One region of the Streptomyces sp. NPDC039462 genome, then DNA from elsewhere that is predicted to be linked to it. Evidence: riboswitches for the same ligand, from Rfam matches in the RefSeq annotation. Region 1 holds a riboswitch; each other region holds the start of a gene.
The links. Region 1 has a riboswitch for cobalamin ahead of ACZ7LU_RS32710 (prenyltransferase/squalene oxidase repeat-containing protein). Riboswitches for the same ligand answer to the same signal wherever they lie in the genome.
Positions count from the first base shown of each region.

Region 1 (5,294 bases):
CGCGGACCGCTCGGTGAGCCCCGAGGTCGACACGGTGTCCCGGCTGACGACGGCGATCATCCTGGACGCGATGGGGCTGACCGAGACGCCGACGGCGCAGCAGCTGTCCGCGGTGCGGGTCATCGAGCACACCTGGCACTCGGCGCTGATCACCTGGCTCTCGGGCCGGGCCTCGATCGCCCAGGTGAAGATCGACATCGAGACGGTGTGCCGACTCATCGACCTGACGGCGGAGACCCGGGCGCCCGCGCCACGACGAGGGTGAACGGGGCGCGGGCATACGGCGGTCGGTGCTTGTCCCGGCTACTCCTCCGGCGGGAAGACGATCTCGCCGCCGCCCGCGAGCGCGATCGTGATCGCCTCGACCGGGCAGCCCTCGGCGGCCTCCAGGATCTTTTCGTCGGCGTCGGTCTCGGCCGCGGTGGGGTGTGACTGGCGGGCGGTGTCCAGCTCGAAGCCGCCGGGCGCGGTGAGCACGCACATCCCGGAGCCGATGCAGACCGACCGGTCGACCTCGACGCGCCAGCGGTCACCCATCAGGCACCACTCCCGTCATGGCCCGCGGGGAGGTGGATCATCTTGTGCTCGAAGTACTCGCCGTACCCCTCGGGGCCGAACTCGCGGCCGAGGCCGGAGTTCTTGTAGCCGCCGAAGGGGCCGAGCATGTCGAGGCTGAAGGTGTTCACGGAGTACGTTCCCGTGCGCACCTGCCGCGCGATGTCGATGCCGCGCTCGACGTCGGCGGTCCAGACGCTGCCGCTGAGCCCGTAGTCGGAGTCGTTGGCGATCCGCACCGCCTCGCTCTCCTCGCCGTACGGCAGCAGGCAGATGACGGGCCCGAAGATCTCCTCGCGGGCGATGCGCATGGAGTTGTCGACGCCCCCGAACAGCGTCGGCTCGACGTACCAGCCCTGGTCGAGGCCGGGCGGCCGGCCGCCGCCCGCGAGGAGCTTGGCGCCCTCCTCCTGGCCGATGCGGATGTAGTCGAGGGACCGCTGCTGCTGGCGTCGGGCGACCAGCGGGCCGAGTTCGGTGGCGGGGTCGAGGGGGTCGCCGACCTTGAGGGCGGACGCGGCGGCGGCGAAGGCCTCGGCGAACTCGTCGTAGCGGGTGCGCGGCACGAGGATGCGGGTCTGGGCCACGCACGCCTGGCCGTTGATCATCCAGGCGAACGGCGTGATGCCGGCGACCGCGCTCGCCGCGTCGGCGTCCGGCAGGACGACGGCGGCCGACTTGCCGCCGAGCTCCAGCGTCACACGTGTCAGGTTGCGGGCGGCGACCTCCATGACGCGCTTGCCCGCCGCGACGGACCCGGTGAAGGAGACCTTGTCGACGTCCGGGTGCCCGACGAGGTACTCGCTCACCTCGCGGTCGGCGGAGATGATCGAGAGGACCCCCTCGGGCAGCCCTGCCTCTGCGGCCAGCTCGGCGAGTATGTACGCGTCGAGGGGCGCCTCCGGGGAGGTCTTGAGGATGACCGGGCAGCCGGCGAGCAGCGCGGGCGCCAGCTTGGCGGCGGCGGTGAACTGCGGGACGTTCCACGGCACGACGGCCGCGACGACGCCCATCGGCTCGCGCCGGACGAGGATCCTGCCGAGGACCCCGTCCCGCGCCTCCTCGTACGTGAAGTCGCGGGCGACGGTGATCGCCGCGTCCCACACCATCATCGCGGCGAGGGCCTGCACCATCACGCTGGAGGTGTAGGGGGTGCCGTTCTCGGTGCTGATGACGCGGGCGATCTCCTCGTGGCGTACCGCGAAGCCGTCCTTGATCTTGGTGATGACCTCAATGCGCTCGTCCAGCGTCATCCGTGGCCAGGGGCCGTGCTCGAAGGCCCTGCGGGCGGCGGCGACGGCGCGGTCGACGTCGGCGGGGGCCGCGTGCGGCACCCGCGCGAAGACCTCGCCGGTGTGCGGGGAGACGACGTCGATGACGTCCTTGCCGAGCGGGTCCACCAACTCCCCGCCGATGAACAGCTGTCCGTGTTCCACGAGCTCGGTCATGGCTGACTGCCTCCTGGCGGGCGGTTCCTGACACTGTTTCAGAACTGATACCAGTTCTAGTTGGCGGAGTCCACGAGCGGAAGGGGCAACTCGTCGCGGAGTCGGTCGACTTGGGCGACCATTGAAACTAGTTCTAGTTATAGTGGCGGCACCCGGCGACGACAGTGGCGGCACCCGGCGACCAGAGACGAGGCCCCATGACCCCGACCCCGCAGGCGACGGACCCGCCGGTGATCGAGCACGGCGGCGGCGTCTGGAGCATCAAGGTCCCGATCCCCGACAACCCCCTCGGCTTCACCCTCGTCCACCTCCTGGACACCGACGTGGGACCCGTCCTCATCGACACCGGCTGGGACGACCCGACGTCCTGGGACACCCTCACCGCCGGGCTCGCCGCGTGCGGCGTCGCGGTCGCCGACGTGCACGGCGTCGTCATCACCCACCACCACCCCGACCACCACGGGCTCTCCCAGCGGGTCAGGGACACCTCCGGGGCATGGGTCGCCATGCACGAGGCCGACGCGGCCGTGGTCCACCGCACCCGCTCCAGCCCCCCGGACCGCTGGTACGCGTACCTGGTCGACAAGCTCACCGCCGCCGGCGCCCCCGCCGACCACATCGCCCCGCTGGTCCGCGCCAGGGACGAGGGCCGCCCCCGCAAGCTCCCCGGCCTGGCGCCCGCCCTCCCCGACCGCTCCATCGCCCCCGGCGAACTCCTCGCCCTGCCCGGACGCAGGCTGCGCGCGATCTGGACGCCCGGCCACACACCGGGACACGTCTGCCTGCACCTGGAGGAGGACCACCCCACGGGCCTGCCCGGCAACGGCCGCCTCTTCTCCGGCGACCACCTGCTGCCCGGCATCACCCCGCACATCGGCCTGTACGAGGACCCGGACGCCGAGACGGCCACGGACCCCCTAGGTGACTACCTGGACTCCCTGGAACGCGTCGGCCGCCTCGCCCCGGCCGAGATCCTCCCCGCCCACCAGCGCGCGTTCACCGACGCCCCCGCCCGCGTCCGCACACTCCTGGCCCACCACGAGGACCGCCTGACCGGACTCCTCACCCTGCTCGCCGAGCCCCTCACCCCCTGGCAGATCGCCGCACGCATGGAGTGGAACCGCCCCTGGGACGAGATCCCCTACGCCTCGCGCAACATCGCGGTCTCGGAGGCCGAGGCGCATGTGCGGCGCCTGGTGAAGCTGGGCCGCGCGGAGGCCGTGGCGGGGAGCGATCCGGTCACGTTCGTGGCGGTGTGACCCGGGGCGTGCGCCGACCGGCCGGTAGAGTGGGCGCGTCGTCCTCACGTCCACGCAGGGGGAAGCCGGTGCGAATCCGGCGCTGACCCGCAGCCGTACAACCACGAACGTGGTGAGCCGGAATGCCCTGTGCGGATCGTGACCGGCTCGCTTCATCGGACCCCGATGAGCGGCACCGTCGAGGTATACGGAGCCGGAGCCGCCCGGTAGCCGTGCTCGCACGTGCCGTGCCGCCCCGCTCCCCGCAGGGAGAGGCAACCCGCCGCATCATGAACGTTCGCCGCAGCGCCGCGGTCCTGGCCGCCGTCGCCGTGTTCGGCTCGGTGGCAGCACCGGCCGCCTTCGCGGACGACGCGAAGCCGTCGCCCTCGACCGCGTTCCCCTCGGGCCTCTACGGCAAGGGCGACCCCAAGTTCGACGGCGTCTTCCGTCAGTCGTACGCCCTGCTCGCCCAGCACACCGAAGGCGTGAAGCCCGCCACGAAGGCCGTCGACTGGCTGACCGGTCAGCAGTGCGCGAGCGGTGGCTTCGCGGCCTACCGTGCCGACGCGAGCGAGCCGTGCGACTCCAAGACGCACGTGGACAGCAACTCCACCGCCGCCGCCGTGCAGGCCCTCGCCGCGCTCGACCACCAGGACGCGACGGTCAAGAAGAGCGTCCAGTGGCTGAAGTCCGTGCAGAACCAGGACGGCGGCTGGGGCTACAACCCGGGCCTGCCCACCGACGCGAACTCCACCGGCATCGTGATCGGCGCCCTCGTCGCGGCGGGCCAGAACCCCGCGGCCGTGAAGTCCCAGGACGGCAAGTCCGCCTACGACGCGCTGCCGAAGCTCGTCATGGACTGCGACGAGGAGAACGGCGCCTTCGGTCTCGCCGACCCCAAGTCCGGCAAGCTCACGCCGAACGCCGCCGCCACCGCGGCCGGCGTGCTCGGCAGCCTCGGCAAGGGTCTGGTCGTGTCGCCCCCCAAGAAGCGCGAGACCTCCGCGCCCAAGTGCGCGAAGCCGGACACCGCCGCGCAGGCCGCGAGCAACGGCACCGGCTATCTGCTGGACACCCTGGGCAAGACGGACGACCACCTGATCGGCGCCTCCGACGTGCCGGACACGGGCGGCACCACCGACGCCGTGGTCGCCCTCGCCGCCGCCGGGCAGCAGGAGCAGGCGAAGAAGTCCGCCGAGTGGCTCGCGAAGAACTCCGCGGACTGGGCGAAGCAGGGCGGCCCGGCCGCGTACGCCAAACTGATCTTCGCCGCGCACGCGACCGGCATGGACCCCCGCGACTTCGGCGGCGCCGACCTCGTGAAGCAGCTGAACGCGCAGGGTCCCGCCCCGCAGGACGCGGATGCCTCCGCCACGGCGGACGCGGACGAGAAGAAGGACGACGACGGCGGCGTCAGCATCTGGTGGATCATCGGCGTCGGCATGGTCGCCGGCATCGGCATCGGCTTCCTGTACAGCGGCAACCGCAAGAAGCAGCAGCCGTGACGCGCGGCCGGCTGCGGCTCGGCGCGGCGGCCGGGGTGTTCCTCGCCGCCCTGCTGAGCCTCCTCGCCGGCGCGCCCGCCCAGGCCGCCGGCTACCGCTACTGGTCGTTCTGGGAGCGGGACGGCGACCAGTGGACGTACGCCAGCCAGGGGCCGGGCACCGCCCGCCCCGAGGACGGTGACGTGCAGGGATTCCGCTTCTCCGTCTCCGACGACTCCCAGGACTCGGCCCGGCCGCGCGGCCCCGCCGACTTCGAGGACATCTGCGCGAGCACGCCCGCCGAGGAGGGCCGCAAGCGGGTCGCGCTGGTCATCGACTTCGGCCTGCCGAAGGACGCCCCGAAGGGCGAGACACCGCCCGCGCCCCGGCGGGCCTGCGCGCGGGTCGCCTCCGACGCCACCAGCGCGGACGCCCTCGCCGCTGTCGCCAAGCCGCTGCGCTACGACACCAAGGCCCTGCTCTGCGCCATCGACGGCTACCCGAAGTCGGGCTGCGGCGAGCAGGTCTCCGGGGACGGCGCCGGCCGGCAGGAAACGGCCACCGAG
Region 1 is NZ_JBVKAO010000007.1:409,849-415,142, reverse strand. Features, by position in the region: gene ACZ7LU_RS32730 (TetR family transcriptional regulator) at 1-265, shown strand, start outside; gene ACZ7LU_RS32725 (ferredoxin) at 304-537, opposite strand; gene ACZ7LU_RS32720 (aldehyde dehydrogenase) at 537-2,003, opposite strand; gene ACZ7LU_RS32715 (MBL fold metallo-hydrolase) at 2,201-3,262, shown strand; cobalamin riboswitch at 3,274-3,407, shown strand; gene ACZ7LU_RS32710 (prenyltransferase/squalene oxidase repeat-containing protein) at 3,532-4,749, shown strand; gene ACZ7LU_RS32705 (SCO2322 family protein) at 4,746-5,294, shown strand, end outside.

Region 2 (5,294 bases), on a different contig from region 1:
CCTCGTCGACGTACAGGATGCCGCGGTGGGCGTCGGCGAGCAGTCCGGGCTCGAAGGCCTTCACGCCCTCCGCGAGCGCCCGCTCGATGTCGAGGGCGCCGACGAGCCGGTCCTCGGACGCGCCGACGGGCAGCTCGACCATGCGTGCGGGGCGCGCGGTGGCGCCGCCCGCCTCATGCGGGCCGTCGGGGCAGTTCGGGTCGGGCGCGGCCGGGTCGCACGAGAAGCGGCACCCGGCGACGACCGGGACCTCCGGGAGCAGCGCGGAGAGCGCGCGCACGGCGGTGGACTTGGCGGTGCCCTTCTCTCCCCGCACGAGCACGCCGCCGACGGCGGGCGATACGGCGTTCAGCAACAGCGCGAGCCGCAGGTCGTCCTGCCCGACGAGGGCGGTGAACGGATACGGGGTACTCACAGAGCCTCCTTGATGCGGTGGTGCGTGGCGGTGCTCACGAGAGCCGTTGCGCGGCCGCTCATGACGGCGCGCCCGGCGCGATGAACGGCAGGCCCCCCGGCGCGCCGTTCTCGATCAGGCGCCACAGCGCGTCCGTGTCCGCGTGTTCTTCGATCAGGTCGCCGAGCAGGTCGAGCTGCTCCTCCCGCAGCGTGCCGAAACTGGTGTCGGGGGCGGGCACGAAGCGGCGGCCCGCCGCGCGGGCGACCTCGGTGAGGAACCGGCGGCGGAACGCGTCGCTCTCCAGCGACCCGTGCCAGTGCGTGCCCCACACCTCGCCGACCCGGCAGCCGTCCAGGAAGGGCTCCCCGCCCGCCACCTCGGCCACGCCGTGATGGATCTCGTACCCCTCGACCGGCTCCCCGAGGGCCTCGCCCACCGGCCGTGCGAGCGTCTTCTCGCGGGCGAACCGCACCCGCACCGGCAGCAGCCCGAGGCCGTCCACGGACCCGGCCCGCGACTCCACGTCGTCCTCGATGTGCTCGCCGAGGACCTGGAAGCCGCCGCAGATGCCGAGCACCGGCCGCCCCTCGGCGGCCCGCCGCACGAGGGCGTCGGCGAGGCCGCGCTCGCGCAGCCACCGCAGCGCCTTCACCGTGCCGCGCGTGCCCGGTACGACCACGAGGTCCGCGTCGACGAGCTCCTCCGCCCGGTCCACGAACCGCACGACGACGCCCGGCTCGGCGGCCAGCGCGTCCACGTCCGTGAAGTTGGACATCAGCGGCACCGCGCACACGGCGACCCGCAGCACGTCCTCGCCGACCGGCGGCGCCACCGCGGACTCCCGCACCGCACCCCGCAGGGAGACCCGCAGGCCGTCCTCCTCGTCGATGCCGAGCCCGTGCCGGAACGGCAGCACGCCGTACGTGCGCCGCCCGGTGAGCCCGAGCAGCATGTCGAGCCCGGGTTCGAGGAGGGAGACGTCCCCGCGGAACTTGTTCACCAGATATCCGGCGACGAGCTCCTGGTCCGCCGCGCTCAGCAGCGCCGTCGTCCCGAAGAACGACGCGAACACCCCGCCCCGGTCGATGTCCCCGACCACCAGGACGGGGAAGCGGGCGGCGCGCGCGATGCCCATGTTCACGATGTCGGTGCGCCGCAGGTTGATCTCGGCGGGACTGCCCGCGCCTTCGCAGATCACGGCGTCATAGGTGCCCCGGAGTTCGTCCAGGCAGCCCACGACGGTGTCGAGCAGCGCGGCCTGCCGCCCTCCGTGGTAGCCGCGGGCACTCATCTCGCCCACGGGCTTGCCCATCAGGACGACCTGACTGGAGCGGTCGCCGCCCGGCTTGAGCAGCACGGGGTTCATCAGCGCGCTCGGCTCGACGCGGGCGGCCTGCGCCTGCATGGCCTGCGCGCGCCCGATCTCGGCACCCTCGCGGGTGACGAAGGAGTTGAGGGACATGTTCTGCGCCTTGAACGGCGCGACGGACACGCCCTTGCGGGTCAGCCACCGGCAGATGCCGGCGGTGACGACGCTCTTCCCGGCGTCGGAGGTCGTCCCCGCGACGAGCAGCCCACCACTCATATGTCTCTCCTCGACTTCGCCGACCGCAGTGCCCGGCGGGCCGTCACCGCGACTCCCAGTGCCAGCCAGCTCACGCGCCGGGACAGCTTCACGGCCCGCTCGATGTCCGCCACCCGCACGTCCCGCCCCGCCGCGTTCAGGACGGGCCGGTGCTCGACCCGCCCCGCGTACGAGAGGGTCCCCCCGAGCCGCACGCCCAACGCCCCCGCGAAGGCCGCCTCGACGGGCCCCGCGTTGGGACTGGGGTGCTTCGCGGCGTCCGCACGCCACGCCCCGACCGCGCCCGAGGGCGAGTCCCCGGCCAGCGCGGCCAGCGCGGCGGTGAGCCGCGCCCCCGGCCATCCGAAGACGTCGTCGAGGCGGGCCGAGGCCCACCCGTAGCGCCGGTACCTCGACGACTTGTGGCCGACCATCGCGTCCAGCGTGTTCACGGCACGGAAGGCGACGAGTCCGGGCACCCCGCCGATGGCGCCCCACACGAGCGCCCCCACCACCGCGTCGGACGTGTTCTCCGCGACGGACTCCACGACGGCCCGCGCGACGCCGTCGGCGTCCAGCGCCTGCGGGTCACGTCCGCACAGATGCGGCAGCCGCTCCCGCGCGACCTCGATGTCGCCGGCCTCCAGCGCCCCGCCGACGGCCCGCGCCTCACGGCCGAGGGAGGTCCCGCCGACCACGGCCCAGGTCGCGGCGGCGGTCAGCGCCATCGAACCGGCGCGTGACCGGCGTACGAGAGAAGAGGCGAGGGCTGCGGCGCCCGCCGCGCCCCCGACGCACACCGCGGCGTGCAGCGCGCCCCACCCGCGGTGGTCGCGCCACAGCACCCGCTCGACGGCGCCCGCGGCACGTCCGAACGCGGCGACCGGATGGCCCCGGCGCGGATCGCCGAGCAGCAGGTCACCGAGGAGTCCGGCGGCGGCGCCGTACGCGAAGTCGCGATCGGCAGCACTCATGGGCTCAGCCCGTCGCTGCACTGAGGAGGGAACTCGTACTCAGGAAAGGAACCGGCAACGGGCGGCCGCGCATGGCGATATGTCCTCACTCAGGGTGTCCGCGCCCTGGTTCGACGTGATCGGCGGCGAGAGTTCCTGGCTCGCGGGGAGCGTCTCTCCCCGGTGACAGTGGCGGGACCGCGCCGGATTCGCACCGGCTTCCTCTTCTGCCGCCGTAGTTGGCCCCGGCAGTCCACCACGCCCCGCGAGAGCCCGTCAACTCGCCGTTGACCTGCGACGGGAGAGTGTGTTGGGGCCCACACGCACAAGGGGGGCGCGAAGCGTTCCGCACGCTCCGCGCCCCACCCGGGAACGCTGCTGTCAGGCGACGATCAGATAGATCCCGTACGCCACGGCCGCCGCGCACAGCGCGAAGCAGGCGTACGCGCCGGTGCGCGCGACGGCCGCGGAACCGCCGCCTGAGGCGGCCGCCGCCTCCTGCTTGGAGAGGCCGACGATGCCGAGGGTGAACAGGCCCACCAGGGCCACCGTCACCGCGAGGCTGACTCCGAAGACGGAGCCGAGGGCTGCCCAGTCGATGCTCATGGTGATCTGTCCTTATACCGTCGCGGTCCTGGCGGGGTCCGCCATGGCGCCGGTCGTGGTGGTGGTCGGGGCCGCGATGGTGGCCTTGACGGACTCGTCCGGGCCGGCCGAAGCGGCCATAGCGCTCGTCGGGGGCGGGGTGACCGCGGCGATCGCGGTGGTCACGACGCCCGCGGGCTCGGCACCGGTGGTGCCGTCGTGGCGGATCTCGTCGTCGGTGACATTGGTGTGGTCGATGGCGTTGCGCCGCGAGAGCACCCAGATGACGGCCGAGCCCGCGATCAGGAGCGCGGCGGTGACCGCGACGCCCCAGGGGCCCTGCTTGGTGAGGAACTCGGCGCCCGCGCCGACCAGACCGGCGGCCGGCAGCGTCAGACCCCAGGCGATGAACATCCGGGTCGCGGTCGACCAGCGGACCACGCCGCCCTTGCGGCCGAGGCCCGCGCCCATCACGGCGCCGGAGCAGGACTGGGTGGTGGAGAGCGAGAAGCCCAGGTGCGAGGAGGCCAGGATGACCGTCGCGGCGCTGGTCTGGGCGGCGAAGCCCTGCTGCGGCTGGAGGTCGGTGAGGCCCTTGCCCATGGTGCGGATGATGCGCCAGCCGCCGAGGTACGTGCCGAGGGCGATGGCCACACCGGCCGAGACGATGACCCACATCGGGGGGTTCGAGCCGGGGCTCAGGACGCCGCCGGTGACCAGGGCGAGCGTGATGATGCCCATGGTCTTCTGCGCGTCGTTCGTGCCGTGGGCCAGCGAGACCAGGCCCGCGGAGGCGATCTGGCCGGCGCGGTAGCCCTTCGCGGTGGCCTTGGTGTCGGTGTTGCGGCCGATCCGGTACGTCAGGCGCGTGGCCAGCGCCGCGGCGAGACCCGCCACGAGCGGCGCGGCGAGGGCCGGGATCAGGATCTTGGTGACGACGGTGCCGCCGTTGATCGACGACCAGCCCATCGACATGACCGCGGCGCCGATGAGGCCGCCGAAGAGGGCGTGGGAGGAGCTGGAGGGCAGGCCCACCAGCCAGGTCAGGAGATTCCAGAGAATCGCGCCGACGAGCGCGGCGAATATGACCTCTGTCTTGAGGCCGTCCTCGTTGACGATGCCGCCGGAGATCGTCTTGGCGACTTCGACGGAGAGGAAGGCTCCGACGAGGTTGAGCACGGCGGACATGGCCACCGCCGTCTTGGGCTTGAGAGCGCCGGTCGAGATGGTCGTCGCCATCGCGTTGGCAGTGTCGTGGAAACCGTTCGTGAAATCGAACACGAGAGCGGTGACGATCACGATCCCGAGGAGAAGCGTGATGTGTTCCATTTACCCAGGCTTCTGTTGGACGTCAGTGGCATGTGGAACGTAGGCAACCTGGGTGAACGGAAAGTGAACTGGGCCGGGCGGTGCGGTGACCCGAAGTGGAGTGCCATCACTCCGTATGGACCAGGCGTCCGATGTCGATCGTACGGATCGGGGGCAGGAAGCCCGCAAACTGGGCGGAGTGTCGCGCTCCGCCACCCGGCGGCCGCCCCCGCCCGACCTGCCGCGACCGGCTCGGAGACCCGCCGAAGAGATCCTGATCACGCCCGGGCCGCCGGTAACCGGAATCGCCCGGCTGGCAGGATCGCCGCATGACTGAGCAGCGGCACGACGAGGGTCGGGACACGGCGCGCGACGCCGTGCGGAAAGCCTGGGCCGAGCTGGTCCTGACGGCCCGCAGGACGGTGCGGGACGGCCTGGTCGTCGGCACCTCGGGCAACGTCTCCGTACGTGTCGGCGGGACCGTCCT
Region 2 is NZ_JBVKAO010000006.1:494,302-499,595, forward strand. Features, by position in the region: gene ACZ7LU_RS30620 (putative cobaltochelatase) at 1-415, opposite strand, end outside; gene ACZ7LU_RS30625 (cobyric acid synthase) at 474-1,982, opposite strand; gene ACZ7LU_RS30630 (cobalamin biosynthesis protein) at 1,979-2,935, opposite strand; cobalamin riboswitch at 3,043-3,187, opposite strand; gene ACZ7LU_RS30635 (hypothetical protein) at 3,296-3,520, opposite strand; gene ACZ7LU_RS30640 (inorganic phosphate transporter) at 3,533-4,828, opposite strand; gene ACZ7LU_RS30645 (class II aldolase/adducin family protein) at 5,137-5,294, shown strand, end outside.
Region 2: it holds a riboswitch for cobalamin, as region 1 does, so the genes downstream of both, ACZ7LU_RS30630 (cobalamin biosynthesis protein) here and ACZ7LU_RS32710 (prenyltransferase/squalene oxidase repeat-containing protein) in region 1, are expected to answer to the same signal.

Region 3 (5,294 bases), on a different contig from region 1:
GCCTCGCGCACGGCCCGCTCGTCGCGGGCCGTGGGGCCCGACCAGGCGCGGCGGTGCGGGATGCGGCCCAGGCGTACGACATCTCGTACAGTCAACTCGACCTGGGTCGAGGCGTGTTGCTCGACGACGGCGACCCGGCGCGCCACCTCGCGGCGGCCCGTGTCGGACAGCGGGCGGCCGTCCAGGGTGACCACTCCGGAGGCCGGGGCGAGGACGCCCGCGAGGATGCGCAGGAGCGTGGACTTGCCGGATCCGTTGGGGCCGAGGAGCCCCACCATGGCGCCGTCGGGCGGCGCGAGGCTGACGCCGTCGACGACGAGCCGCCCGCCCGCCTCACGGGAGACCCGGTCGGCACGCAGGCCGGGGGCGCCCGGGGCATCCGGGGCGCCCGTGCCGTCCGGCGCGCCCGCGTCACCCGAGGCGCCCGGGAGCATCACGTCGTACGTCATGACGTCCTCCGCGTCCGGTACAGCACGGCCACGAACGCCGGTACGCCGATGAGCGAGGTCACCACGCCGACCGGGACCTCCTGGGGCTCCAGGGCCGTGCGGGCCAGCGTGTCCACCCAGACCAGGAAGACCGCGCCGGCGAGCGCGGTGACCGGGAGCAGCCGGGCGTGGCCGGAGCCGACGACCGCGCGGGCCGCGTGCGGCAGGACGAGGCCGACGAAGCCGATGGCGCCCGCCGAGCTGACCAGGGCCGCGGTCAGGAGAGCGGTCGTGCAGAGCAGGACGAGCCGGGTGCGGGCCACCCGGACGCCCAGCGCCGCCGCGGCCTCCGGGCCGAACGCGAAGGCGTCGAGCGTGCGGGCGTGGCCCAGGCAGACGACCAGCGTGACCGCGAGCACCGCGCCGCACAGCCACACGTCCGTCCAGCCGGTACCGCTGAGGGAGCCGAGGAGCCAGAAGAGGATGCCGCGGGTGGTCTCCGCGTCGCCCGCCGTGAGGACGACGAACGACGTGAGCGCGGAGAACAGCTGCATGGCCGCCACGCCGGACAGCACGACCCGGTCCGTCGTGTCGCCGAGCGTGTGACTCAGGAGCAGGACCAGCGCGAAGGAGCAGAGCGCGCCCGCGAAGGCGCCCGCCGAGACCGAGACCGCTCCCCCGCCGACGCCGAGGACGACGACCGCGACCGCTCCCGTGGACGCCCCGGACGACACCCCGAGCACGAACGGGTCGGCGAGCGGGTTGCGGAGCAGCGACTGCATGACCGCCCCGCAGACCGCGAGGCCCGCGCCGCAGACCGCGGCGAGCAGGGTGCGGGGCATCCGCAGGTTCCAGACGATGCCGTCCCTGATCGGGGTGAGGGGGCTCTCGCCCCAGCCGAGGTGCGCGACGACGGTCGCCCACACGTCCGGCACGGAGATGTCCGCGGGCCCGATGGTGACGGCCACGGAGACGGACAGGACGAGCCCGGCGGCCCCGGCCACCCAGAGGAGGCCGAGCCGCAGTCCGTGCCGTATGGAGAAGACGACGGGGTCGGGGGCATTCGCGGGGAGAGCGGGTGCGGGGACCGTGTCCCTGCCGGGTGCTGCCTCCGTCACTTGACGAGCCCGAATTTCCGCAGGCCCGCGGCGACCTGTTCGATGCCGTCGACCGTGCGGATCGTGGGGTTCATGGCCTGGCCGCTGAGGAGGACGTACCGCTTCTTCTTCACGGCGGTCAGGTTCTTCGTCGCCGGGTTGGTCTCCAGGAACTTGATCTTCGCCGCCGCGCTCTCGGCCGACTGCGACTTGCGCGTGAGGTCGCCGATGACGAGGACGTCGGGGTCGCGGTCGGCGACGGTCTCCCAGTTGATCTGGGGCCATTCCTCGCGGGTGTCGTCGAAGACGTTCTTCGCGCCGAGCTCGCGGGTGATGATGCCGGGCGCGCCGCAGCAGCCCGCCATGTAGGGGGCGTCGGAGTTGGCGAACCAGTACAGGAGCGTCACGTCGGAGGCGGCCGCCTCGTCGATGTCCTTCGTGGCCTTCGTGATACGGCCCTTCAGGTCCGCGACCAGCTTCTCGCCGCGCTTCTCGACGTGGAAGACCTTCGCCAGGTCGCGCACCTCTTTGTAGACCGTGTCCATGGTGAGGGTCTTGACGCGTTTGCCGTCGCCGCCGCTGTCGTTGTCCTTGCCCGCGCAGTCGGTGGGCGAGACGTAGACGGGGACGCCGAGTTCGGTGAACTTCGTGCGGTCGGCGACGCCGCCCTTGCCGACCGTGTAGAGGAAGGAGGCGCTGACGAAGTCGGGCTCCTTGGAGAGGACCTTCTCCAGCGCCGGGTAGCGGTCGGCGAGCCGCTCCACCTTCGCGTTGTCCTTCTCCAGGTTCTTCAGGACCGGGTCGGTCCAGGTGCCGGTGCCGACCATGCGGTCGGCGAGGCCGAGGGAGAGGAGGATCTCCGTGGAACCCTGGTCGAGGGAGACGGCCCGCCGGGGCGCCGCGTCGACCTTCGCCTCCTTGCCGCAGGAGGCGACCGTCACCGGATAGCCGTCGGCGCTCCCGCCCGCCGGCTTCTCCGCGGAGCCGCCGCACGCGGTGAGCGTGAGCGTGCCGGCACAGAGCAGGGCGGACAGAGTGGATATACGGGCTGTCGAGGACACGTGATCCCTTGGGTCTCGCGGCTCATACGCGGAGCCTGGCCTGCGTCACGACCTCCGCCGCCCGGTGTGCGAGCGGAGGCGCCAGCAGGTCTTCGGACTCGGGATCGACCGGGCGGGGCGCCTTCCCGGGCGTCCTGGAACGCCCAGTGGCCGTGGCCCCGCCCGTCCCCCTCACCGCTGCGCGTCAGTTCCGGATTCGCACCGGATTCCCTGGCCCAGGTGTGGGTTTGACTGGCTTGCGCAAGTTATCACGCGTCCTCGCGGGGGCGGTCCGTGCCGTGGACCGGCACGGGCCTCGGCTCGCCGCGGTAGGTGCCGAAGGACCAGCGGTTTCCCTCGGGGTCCTCGATGCCGAACTCGCGGCTGCCGTAGGGCTTGTCCTCGATCTCACGGGTGATCTTGACGCCGGCCTCGGTGAGGCGGGCGTACAGGGCGTCCACATGGTCGGTGACGACGTAGGCACCGGACGTGCCCGGCTTTCCGCAGGCCGCGGCCGCCGACTCGGGGTCGTACGAGCCGAGCATGATGCCGCCGCCCTCGGGCCAGTCGAGCTGGGCGTGGGCCACGCGGCCGCCGTCCTCGTAGACGGCGGTGCGCAGGAAGCCGACGGTGCCGACGAGGAAGTCGATCAGCGCGGGGGCGTCCTCGGCCTGGAGCGCCGGCCAGATGGCGGGGGCGGGTGCGGTTTCAGGGGCGCCAGGCGTGGTGTCGGGTGTGGTATCGGGTGTGGTGTTCATGTCTCTCACTCTTCTCCGCCGCCGTGCGCCCCGGCTTGGATATTCCGGCACTCCTCGGCCAGCCAGCGGGTGGGGCTCGCCTCCGTGTACTGCCGGAAGTCGCGGACGAGGTGGGAGTGGTCGTAATAGCCGGTCTCGGCGGCGACCCGGGCGAGGTCCGGCGGCCCGCCCGCCGCGACGGCGCGGACCACGGCGGCCTTGGCGTGCTGGAAACGCATCAGGCGGGCGGCCTGTTTGGGGCTCAGCCCGGTCTCGGCGCGGAACAGCGCGGTCAGCCGGCGCTCGCTGAGCGCCACGTGCCGGGACAGGCCGCCGAGGGTGCCCGCGCCCCGGTGCCTGGCCAGCCACGCCCAGGCCTCGGCGACCTCCGGGCGCACGGCCCCGGCGGCGCGGTCCTCGGCCGCGCGCCGCCGCAGATAGCCGGAGAGCAGGGCGAAGCGGTCCTCCCAGCGGTCCAGTTCGCACAGGCGCTCGCGGAGGTCGGCGGCGCGGTCGCCGAGGACGTCGGTGCCGCCGACGACGAGCTGCCCGGCCAGTTCCGCGGCGGGCAGCCCGAGGAGCGGGCGGGCCGCGAGGGGGTGCACGGCGAGCTGGATGCCCGCCTCGTGCTCGGGCTGTACGACGTACGCGGGGCTCTGGTGCAGGCCGCCCACGACGATGTCGGTGCGCGCCGCGTCCGGTCCCGTGGCCTGGCCGGGGGTGGCGCCGGTGGCGATGGGGCCGTCCAGCGAGAAGATCAAGGTCAGATACGGGGACGGGAGGCCCCGGTGCAGGGCGGGCCGCTGCCCCGCGGTGCGGTAGCCGACCGCGGAGACGACCATGCCGCCGAGCCGTGGAACGGTCCGGACGAACTCACGGGAGCCCATGCGTTCCAGTATGCGGGGCGTGGCCCGGACGCGTCGCGGAGTCCCCTACCGCTACCCCCGTCCCCCTCCCCCATACCCCCCGCCCCCGGTGACTTCGATCATGGGAAATGAGCGTCCCGGCCCATAGCATGGCGCGCCGCTCCGGACGGGGCCGCGCATCGCTTTCAGGAAACGGCAGGGACGTAGAGACATGGCAGTACGGGCAAAGGGCAAGCTGGCCGTCATCGGTGCCACGGGGGCGCTGGCCGCCGCCGTCCTCGCGGGCAGCGCACTGTGGCCCACCAGCGAGGCGACCGCCGCCGACACCTCCGTGGCCACCGCCCGTGAGCTGTCACACTGGCCGAAGCCCGTCGCGAAGAAGCTCGGCAAGGTCATCGCGGAGAACGGCCACAAGGGCGCGTACGCCGTCTTCGACGCGGACAACACGACGTACCGCAACGACCTCGAAGAGTCGCTGCTGCCCTTCCTGGAGATGAAGGGCGTCCTGAGCCGCAAGACCATGGACCCGTCCCTGAAGGTCATCCCCTTCAAGGACAAGGCCGGGCACAAGGAGAGCCTCTACAGCTACTACAACCGGCTGTGCGAGGTGGACGACCAGGTCTGTTACCCCTGGGCCGCGCAGATCTTCTCCGGCTTCACGCTGAAGGAGCTCAAGGGGTACGTCGACGAGCTCCTCGCGTACAAGAAGCCGATCCCCGCCGAGTACTACGAGGACGGCAAGCTCACGAAGACCGAGGTGAAGGCGCCGGAGTTCTCGCGCGGCATGCAGCAGCTGTACAGGACGCTGCGCTCGCACGGCATCGAGGTGTACGTTGTCAGCGCGGCCGGCGAGGACCTGGTGCGCATGGTGCTCGCCGACCCGAAGTACGGCTACGGCGTGAAGCCGCAGAACGTCATCGGGGTGTCCATGCAGCTCAAGGACCGCAGGACCGGTGAGGTGACCAGTTCCCGCAAGGAGATCGCCGAGGGCCGCTTCGGTGAGAAGGACCGCGAGAAGCTCGCGCAGCGCGAGCTGACGCCGAACCTGTGGGCGCCGCTGACCTGGTACGAGGGCAAGCCCGCGGCGATCAACACGTACATCGACGAGTGGAAGAAGCCGATCCTC
Region 3 is NZ_JBVKAO010000006.1:44,030-49,323, reverse strand. Features, by position in the region: gene ACZ7LU_RS28560 (ABC transporter ATP-binding protein) at 1-434, opposite strand, end outside; gene ACZ7LU_RS28555 (FecCD family ABC transporter permease) at 446-1,546, opposite strand; gene ACZ7LU_RS28550 (ABC transporter substrate-binding protein) at 1,543-2,586, opposite strand; cobalamin riboswitch at 2,653-2,837, opposite strand; gene ACZ7LU_RS28545 (VOC family protein) at 2,835-3,323, opposite strand; gene ACZ7LU_RS28540 (AraC family transcriptional regulator) at 3,329-4,189, opposite strand; gene ACZ7LU_RS28535 (HAD family hydrolase) at 4,380-5,294, shown strand, end outside.
Region 3: it holds a riboswitch for cobalamin, as region 1 does, so the genes downstream of both, ACZ7LU_RS28550 (ABC transporter substrate-binding protein) here and ACZ7LU_RS32710 (prenyltransferase/squalene oxidase repeat-containing protein) in region 1, are expected to answer to the same signal.